Regions from separate parts of the Candidatus Pantoea communis genome, predicted to be linked through region 2. Evidence: predicted binding sites of a transcription regulator. Region 2 holds the regulator's gene; the other holds the start of a gene.

Evidence for each region. The regulator CRP, encoded in region 2, controls carbon source genes, mostly activating them, when cyclic AMP is high. The targets are predictions, from matches to a motif close to ATGTGANNNNNNTCACAT.
Region 1: a site for CRP is predicted at 3,112-3,129, ahead of yrbN (protein YrbN). Genes of this name have one in related genera too.

Annotation. Positions count from the first base shown of each region.
Region 1 covers NZ_VWXC01000028.1:64,887-69,678, forward strand. The annotation lists gene pnp (polyribonucleotide nucleotidyltransferase) at 1-2,018, shown strand, start outside; gene nlpI (lipoprotein NlpI) at 2,148-3,032, shown strand; gene yrbN (protein YrbN) at 3,136-3,192, shown strand; gene F3J37_RS25350 (DEAD/DEAH family ATP-dependent RNA helicase) at 3,209-4,792, shown strand, end outside.
Region 2 covers NZ_VWXC01000025.1:24,543-29,334, reverse strand. The annotation lists gene F3J37_RS24045 (hydrolase) at 1-7, shown strand, start outside; gene F3J37_RS24040 (YheU family protein) at 10-228, shown strand; gene F3J37_RS24035 (phosphoribulokinase) at 290-1,159, shown strand; gene F3J37_RS24030 (OsmC family protein) at 1,203-1,607, opposite strand; gene crp (cAMP-activated global transcriptional regulator CRP) at 1,911-2,543, shown strand; gene F3J37_RS24020 (YccS/YhfK family putative transporter) at 2,602-4,677, shown strand; gene argD (bifunctional acetylornithine/succinyldiaminopimelate transaminase) at 4,678-4,792, opposite strand, start outside.

The sequences.
Region 1 (4,792 bases), on a different contig from region 2:
TATTCGTTACCGTTGTTGGCCAGAAAAAAACTAAACCAGGTCAGGATTTCTTCCCGTTGACGGTTAACTATCAGGAGCGTACTTACGCTGCTGGTCGTATCCCGGGTAGCTTCTTCCGTCGCGAAGGCCGTCCAAGCGAAGGCGAAACTCTGATTTCTCGTCTGATTGACCGTCCAGTGCGTCCACTGTTCCCGGAAGGTTTCATCAACGAAGTGCAGGTTATTGCTACCGTTGTTTCTGTAAACCCACAGGTTAACCCAGACATCGTGGCGATGATTGGCGCGTCTGCTGCGCTGGCGCTGTCTGGCCTGCCATTCAACGGCCCAATCGGTGCGGCACGTGTCGGTTACATCAATGACCAGTACGTACTGAACCCAACCGCGGATGAGATCAAAACTTCACGTCTGGACCTGGTGGTTGCAGGTACGCAGAACGCGGTTCTGATGGTTGAATCAGAAGCTGAAATCCTGACTGAAGATCAAATGCTGGGTGCAGTGGTGTTCGGCCACGATCAGCAGCAGGTTGTGATTGAAAACATCAACGCCTTGGTTGCTGAAGCAGGCAAACCGCGTTGGGATTGGCAGCCAGAGCCAGCAAACGATGCACTGATTGCACGTGTTGCGGCACTGGCAGAATCTGGTATCGCTGATGCTTACCGCATCACTGATAAGCAGGAGCGTTACACGCAGGTTGGCGTAGTCAAAGATGCCACCATCGCTGCGCTGCAGGCCGAAGATGAAACGCTGGATGCTGGCGAAATCGCTGACATCGTTCACGATCTCGAAAAGAGCGTCGTGCGTAGCCGCATCATCCGTGGTGAGCCACGTATCGACGGCCGTGAAAAAGATATGATCCGTGGTCTGGACGTACGCACTGGCGTACTGCCGCGTACTCACGGTTCTTCTCTGTTCACCCGTGGTGAAACGCAGGCGCTGGTAACGGCGACCTTGGGTACGGCACGTGATGCGCAGAGCCTGGATGAGCTGATGGGTGAGCGCACCGACAGCTTCCTGTTCCACTACAACTTCCCTCCGTACTCAGTGGGCGAAACCGGTATGGTTGGCTCACCGAAGCGCCGTGAGATTGGTCACGGTCGTCTGGCGAAGCGCGGTGTGCTGGCAGTGATGCCTAAGCAGGAAGAGTTCCCGTACACCGTGCGTGTGGTGTCAGAAATCACTGAATCAAACGGTTCTTCTTCTATGGCTTCCGTGTGTGGTGCTTCTCTGGCACTAATGGATGCTGGTGTACCGATCAAAGCGGCCGTAGCCGGTATCGCGATGGGTCTGGTCAAAGAAGACGAAAACTTCGTGGTGCTGTCTGACATCCTGGGCGATGAAGATCACCTCGGCGATATGGACTTCAAAGTTGCGGGCAGCCGCGACGGTATCACTGCGTTGCAGATGGATATCAAAATTGAAGGTATCACCCGTGAGATCATGCAGGTAGCACTGAATCAGGCTAAGGGCGCGCGTCTGCACATCCTGAGCGTGATGGAGCAGGCCATCAGCACCCCACGTCAGGAAATCTCTGAGTTCGCACCGCGCATTTACACCATCAAGATCAATTCAGACAAGATCAAAGATGTTATCGGTAAAGGCGGTTCTGTTATACGTGCGCTGACCGAAGAAACCGGCACCACCATCGAAATTGAAGATGATGGCACTGTGAAGATTGCAGCAACCGACGGCAACAAAGCGAAAGAAGCGATTCGTCGTATTGAAGAGATCACCGCTGAAATCGAAGTGGGTCGTATCTACTCTGGTAAAGTGACGCGTATCGTTGATTTCGGTGCCTTCGTGGCAATCGGCGGCGGTAAAGAAGGTCTGGTCCATATCTCTCAGATCGCTGATAAGCGAGTTGAGAAAGTGACCGACTATCTGCAGATGGGTCAGGAAGTTCCAGTGAAAGTGATGGAAGTGGACCGTCAGGGCCGCGTACGCCTGAGCATCAAAGAAGCGACAGAGCAGAAACCAGCGGAAGAAACCCCTGCTGCAACGAATGCATCTGACGCCGAGTAAGCGTTTACTGATTGGCTTCTCCCTGCTCTGCGGGGAGAAGTGTTTGGATCATCGCGAGGGCGGGAATCCTTGTGCACAGCAGGCGGATGACAGGATGGTTATCCCAATGTTTGTATTCGGGAGTGGGAAATGAAGCCTTTTTTGCGCTGGTGTTTTGTTGCGACAGCTATCACGCTGGCAGGATGCAGCAACTCCAATTGGCGTAAGAACGAAGTTCTGGCAGTACCTTTGCAGCCCACACTGCAGCAAGAGGTGATCCTGGCGCGAATGGAACAAATTCTTGCCAGTCGTGCCCTGACCGATGATGAACGCGCACAGCTATTATATGAGCGCGGAGTGTTGTATGATAGTTTGGGTCTGAGGGCATTAGCGCGGAACGATTTCTCGCAAGCGCTGTCTATAAGACCGGATATGCCTGAGGTGTTTAACTACCTCGGTATATATTTAACGCAGGCAGGCAACTTTGATGCTGCCTATGAAGCGTTTGATTCTGTACTTGAGCTTGATCCAACTTACAACTATGCGCATTTAAACCGTGGTATCGCCCTCTATTACGGCGGTCGATACAAGTTAGCGCAAGATGATCTGCTGGCGTTTTATCAAGACGATCCTAACGATCCTTTCCGCAGCCTTTGGCTCTATCTCGTTGAAAGCGATATGGATGCCGACAAGGCCAAAGTCACGCTGAGACAGCGACATGACAAAGCGGTCCGGGACCAATGGGGATGGAATATTGTCGAGTTCTACCTTGGCGACATCAGTGAAAAAACGCTGATGGAACGTCTCAAGGCGGACGCAACGGATAACACCTCGCTCGCTGAACATCTCAGTGAAACCAACTTCTATTTAGGTAAGTACTACCTAAGTCTGGGGGAGAAGGACGACGCGAAAGCGTTGTTCAAACTGGCGGTCGCTAACAATGTTAACAACTTTGTTGAGCACCGATACGCATTGTTGGAACTGGCGCAACTCGGCCAGACACAAGACGATTTATCAGAATCTGACCAGCAATAGCTGACGAACTTTTATTGCCTGAATACTTGTAAAGTCATCACCTTCGAGGTGAGGGCTTTTCTGTTCGTCAAAACTTCTAATTTGAGCCGGTTCACACTTTTTGATGAAAATGACTGAAAATTTTCACGACGAGTTATGTAGACTGGCCGCCGCAATCTAAGAGGCACGTGTACTACATGACTGATATTCAAACCACTTTTTCTGACCTTGGCCTGAACGCTGACATCCTCGAATCACTGAACGGTATGGGCTACGAAAAGCCATCCCCAATCCAGGCTGAGTGTATTCCTCACCTGCTGGCGGGCCGTGATGTGCTGGGTATGGCGCAGACCGGGAGTGGTAAAACAGCGGCATTCTCCCTGCCGTTACTGAACAACATTGATCCATCTGTCCGCGCACCACAGATCCTGGTGCTGGCTCCAACCCGTGAACTGGCTGTTCAGGTTGCTGAAGCCATGACGGAATTCTCTAAACACATGCGTGGCGTGAACGTGGTTGCCCTGTACGGCGGCCAGCGCTATGACGTTCAGCTGCGCGCACTGCGCCAGGGACCACAGGTTGTCGTAGGTACGCCTGGTCGTCTGCTGGATCACCTGAAACGCGGCACGTTAGATCTGTCTAACCTGCGCGGCCTGGTGCTGGACGAAGCTGATGAAATGCTGCGTATGGGCTTCATCGAAGACGTTGAAACCATCATGGCGCAGATCCCAGACGGTCATCAGACCGCGCTGTTCTCAGCGACCATGCCAGAAGCGATTCGTCGTATCACCAAACGCTTCATGAAAGATCCACAGGAAGTGCGCATTCAGTCAAGCCTGACCACGCGTCCTGACATTTCTCAGTCTTACTGGACCGCTTATGGCCGTAAAACTGACGCGCTGGTGCGTTTCCTGGAAGCGGAAGACTTTGATGCTGCCATCATCTTCGTGCGTACCAAAAACGCTACGCTGGAAGTGGCTGAAGTGCTGGAGCGCAGCGGCTATAACAGCGCAGCACTGAACGGTGACATGAACCAGGCTCTGCGTGAGCAGACACTGGAGCGCCTGAAAGATGGTCGTCTGGATATCCTGATCGCGACCGACGTTGCAGCACGTGGTCTGGACGTTGAGCGTATCAGCCTGGTTGTTAACTATGACATCCCAATGGATGCTGAGTCTTACGTTCACCGTATCGGTCGTACCGGTCGTGCGGGTCGTGCTGGTCGTGCGCTGCTGTTCGTTGAGAACCGCGAGCGCCGTCTGCTGCGTAACATCGAACGCACCATGAAGTTGACTATTCCAGAAGTTGAACTGCCAAATGCAGAACTGCTGAGCGAGCGCCGTCTGGCTAAATTCGCCGCCAAAGTACAGTTGCAGCTGGAAAGCAGCGATCTGGATATGTACCGTGCACTGCTGAGCAAAATGCAGCCGGGCGAAGATCTGGATCTCGAAACACTGGCCGCAGCACTGCTGAAAATGGCACAGGGCGAACGTCCACTGATTCTGCCACCAGAAGCACCACGCCCACCACGTCGTGAGTTCCGCGACCGCGATGATCGTCGCGATTCACGTGACTCACGTGGTCCACGCGAAAGCCGCGGTGACCGTGATGGCGCTCCACGTCGCGAACGTCGTGACGTTGGCGAAATGCAGCTGTACCGCATTGAAGTGGGCCGTGATGATGGTGTTGAAGTTCGTCATATCGTGGGCGCGATTGCTAACGAAGGCGACATCAGCAGCCGTTACATCGGTAACATCAAGCTGTTTGGTACGCACTCAACC
Region 2 (4,792 bases):
TGTGTGATCGTGATTATTCCCTGGCAAGAACTTGAAGTCGCAACACTGGAAAACCTGATTGAAACTTTCGTGCTGCGCGAAGGCACCGACTATGGTGAGCAGGAGCGCAGCCTGGAACAGAAAGTCGCCGACGTGCGCCGCCAGCTGGAGCGCGGAGACGTTGTGCTGGTGTGGTCGGAACTGCATGAATCCGTCAACATTATGCCGAAAGGCGAATTTCGCGGTTAATGCACCGCGCAGTAATTCGTGGTAACAATGCTCATCGCCCGACTTCACAGGGAGTTCTGTTATGTCAGCCAGGCATCCAATCATTGCCGTGACCGGTTCCAGCGGTGCCGGTACCACGACCACCAGCCTCGCCTTCCGTAAGATTTTCCAGCAGCTGAATCTGCATGCTGCGGAAGTGGAAGGTGACAGTTTTCACCGTTATACCCGTCCAGAAATGGATATGGCGATCCGTAAGGCACGCGATCTGGGCCGTCATATTAGCTACTTCGGTCCGGAAGCCAATGACTTCGGGCTGCTGGAACAGACGTTTAAGCATTACGGAAAAACCGGGCTAGGTGAATCGCGCAAATATCTGCACACCTACGACGAAGCGGTGCCGTGGAATCAGGTGCCGGGCACCTTTACGCCCTGGCAGCCGCTGCCGGAAAACACTGACGTGCTGTTCTATGAAGGATTACACGGTGGCGTGGTTACACAGCAGCACAACGTCGCCGAGCATGTCGATTTGCTGGTCGGCGTGGTGCCGATTGTCAATCTGGAGTGGATTCAAAAGCTGGTGCGCGACACCAGCGAGCGCGGCCATTCCCGTGAAGCGGTGATGGATTCAGTGGTGCGTTCAATGGAGGATTATATCAACTTCATCACGCCGCAGTTCTCGCGCACCCACATCAACTTCCAGCGTGTACCTACGGTGGATACGTCCAACCCATTTGCCGCACGTGAAATTCCGTCACTCGATGAAAGCTTTGTGGTGATTCACTTCCGTGGACTGGAAGGCATTGCTTACCCTTACCTGCTGGCGATGATCCAGGGCTCGTTCATTTCGCATATGAACACACTGGTGGTGCCGGGCGGCAAAATGGGGCTGGCAATGGAGTTAATCATGACGCCACTGGTGCAGCGGCTGATTGAAGGTAAACGGATTGAATAATCCAGAAATTCTGTAGCGGCGGCCGTTTGGCCGCCCACTTATGTTATCGCTCAATCACTTCGTAACTGTGCGTCATTTTCACACTATTGCCGAGCATGATCGCCACCGAGCAATACTTCTCCGCCGACAGATCGACGGCCCGCGCCACCGCTTTATCGCTTAGCGCTGTGCCGCTAACGATAAAATGCAGGTTGATTTGCGTAAAAATACGTGGCGCTTCTTCACGGCGCTCGGACGTAAGTTTCACCTCGCAGTCAGCCACATCATTTCGGCCTTTTTGCAGGATCGATACCACGTCAATCGCGCTACAGCCGCCTGCTGCCATCAAAACCATCTCCATCGGGCTTGGCGCTTTATCACCCGAGTTACCGTCCATTAATACCTGATGGCCTGATGAGGATTCTCCGAGAAAGGTCAGCCCTTCCACCCATTTCACTCGTGCCTGCATTATTCTTTCTCCTGAAGTGGCGGTTTTGCCGCCAGAGTACGCTTTCACTTGATAAACAGCAATCCAGACTCTTCCGCCTGTTGCTGAAGCGAGACAACAGAAGACAGCTTGCAAAAGCTGTGCTACAAACAGTGCTGAAAATATTTTCGTCATCACAGACGAAGGCGGGAAGAATCAAAAGCGTAGCTTAAGAATCACCCGGAAATAATTTTCCTTTACTGGAAACGCTCGACGATTACACCGCCTGACAGGGAAAACTGCCCCCTGTGTTTTGGGCACGATTACAACAGAGGATAATAGCGAATGGTTCTCGGCAAACCGCAAACAGACCCTACACTCGAATGGTTCCTGTCCCATTGCCATATTCACAAATATCCGTCCAAAAGCACGCTCATCCATCAGGGTGAGAAAGCGGAAACGCTGTACTACATCGTGAAAGGTTCCGTTGCGGTTCTGATCAAAGATGAAGAAGGCAAAGAGATGATTCTCTCCTACCTCAATCAGGGAGACTTCATCGGCGAACTCGGCCTGTTTGAAGAAGGCCAGGAACGTAGTGCCTGGGTACGTGCTAAGACTGCCTGCGAAGTGGCTGAAATTTCCTACAAAAAATTCCGTCAGCTGATTCAGGTAAACCCGGATATTTTAATGCGACTTTCGTCGCAAATGGCGCGTCGTCTGCAAGTCACTTCCGAGAAAGTGGGCAACCTTGCCTTCCTCGATGTGACGGGCCGTATCGCGCAAACACTGCTTAATCTGGCGAAACAACCCGATGCGATGACGCACCCCGACGGGATGCAAATCAAAATCACCCGTCAGGAGATTGGTCAGATCGTGGGTTGCTCACGCGAAACCGTGGGTCGTATCCTGAAAATGCTGGAAGATCAGAACCTGATCTCCGCACACGGTAAAACCATCGTCGTCTACGGCACCCGCTAATTTCTTATCACCCACGGCGTGATGGCAACATCGCGCCGTTTTTGTTTGCGATGAGCTGATGTGGCGCCGAATCATCTATCATCCTGAGGTCAACTACGCACTGCGGCAAACGCTGGTGCTGTGCCTGCCTGTGGCACTAGGCTGGCTGTTTGGCGATCTGCAAAAAGGCCTGCTGTTCTCATTAGTCCCTGCCTGCTGCAACATGGCGGGTCTTGATACACCGCATAAGCGCTTCTTTAAACGCCTGATTGTTGGCGGCTCACTGTTTGCTACCGCCAGTTTTCTGATCCAATTTCTCACCAGTGACGCCATTCCGTTACCGCTGATCCTGTTTGTGCTGCCGCTGCTGATAGGCGTGACCGGCGAAATCAGCCCGCTGCACGGTCGCTTGTTGCCCGCCACACTGATTGCCGCCATCTTTAGCCTCAGCCTAGTAGGACGCATGCCCATGTGGGTGCCGCCGCTGCTGTATATCGGCGGCACGCTATGGTATGGCCTGTTTAACTGGTTCTGGTTTTGGCTGTGGAAAGAGCAGCCGATGCGCGAAACGCTCAGTCTGCTGTATCGGGAACTGGCGGATTATTGCGATGCAAAATACACACTGTTGACGCAGCTTACCGATCCCGAGAAAGCGCTGCCGCCGCTGCTGGCGCGTCAGCAAAAAGCCGTTGACCTGATCACCACCTGCTATCAGCAGATGCACATGCTCTCTGCCAGCCGCGATAACAGCCACAAGCGCCTGACGCGGGCTTTCCAGGTGGCGCTTGATTTGCAGGAGCACATCTCGGTGAGCCTGCACCAGCCGGAAGAAGTGCAAAAGCTGGTCGAGCAGAGTCACGCCGAAGCGGTGATCCGCTGGAATGCCAAAACCATCTCTGCGCGTCTGCGCCTGTTGGCCGATGCCATTCTCTATCATCAATTGCCCGATCGCTTCCACATGGAAAAGCAGCTCGGCGCGCTGGAAAAAATTGCGCGCCAGCATCCCGACAATCCGGTGGGCAACTTCTGCTATTACCATTTCAGCCGAATTGCGCGTGTGCTGCGCACCCAGAAACCGTTATACACCCGTGACCTGATGGCCGATCGCCAGCGCCGTTTGCCGTTGTTCCCGGCGCTGCGCAGCTATCTGTCGCTCAAGTCCGCTGCATTGCGCACCGCAGCTCGTATTTCGGTGATGCTGATGTTCGGCAGTGCGCTGGCGCTGTTCTTTAATATTCCCAAGCCTTATTGGATTCTGATGACCATCATGTTTGTCAGCCAGAATGGCTACAGCGCCACACGAGTGCGTATCCAGCACCGTGCACTGGGCACCTTTGCCGGATTGCTGATCGCCGCAGGATCGCTACGGCTCGAAGTGCCCGAATCGATCACCCTGCTGTTTATGCTGGCCATCACCCTCGCCAGCTATCTGGTCACGCGCAAGTATTACGGCTGGTCGATGATTGGCTTCACCGTGACGGCGGTGTATTCGCTCCAGCTGTTGTCGCTGAATGGGGCGCAGTTCCTGTTGCCGCGCATGATGGATACCCTGATGGGCTGCCTGATCGCCTTTGCCGGTATGATCTGGCTGTGGCCACAGTGGCAGAGCGGATTACTGCGCAGCAACGCGCATGATGCGCTGGAGGCTTATCAGGAAGCCTTGCGGATGTTGCTGGGGCCGGAGCAATCTCCTGAAAAGCTGGCTTACCAGCGCATGAGGGTCAATCAGGCGCACAATGCACTGTTCAACTCACTGAATCAGGCATCGAGCGAACCGGGCTTCAACGCGCAGTACCTGAAAGATATGCGCATGTGGGTCACCCACAGCCAGTTCATTGTGGAGCATATTAACGCGATGACGATCCTGGCGCGTGAGCACACCATGCTGACGCCAAAGCTGGCGGAACGCTATCTGCAATCCTGTGAAATTGCGCTGCAGCGCTGTCAGCAGCGACTGGCGTATGACGGGCCAGGCAATGACAGCAATATTCTGGAAGCGCCGGAGAATATGAATGAAGGGCCGGTAACGATTGTCGAGCAGCATGTGAAGCGCATCCTGCAACACCTGAATGTGATGCACACCATCTCTTCACTGGCCTGGAGCCAGCGACCGCATCACGGCCGCTGGCTGAAAGTTTTACGCCCGAAAGGCTGATTACGCCGCCAGCACCTTCTCAATGGCTTTGGCGAAACGCGCCATGCCTTCTTCGATGTCAGTCGGCTCGATAACCAGTGACGGCACAAAACGAATCACATCAGTGCCCGCGGTC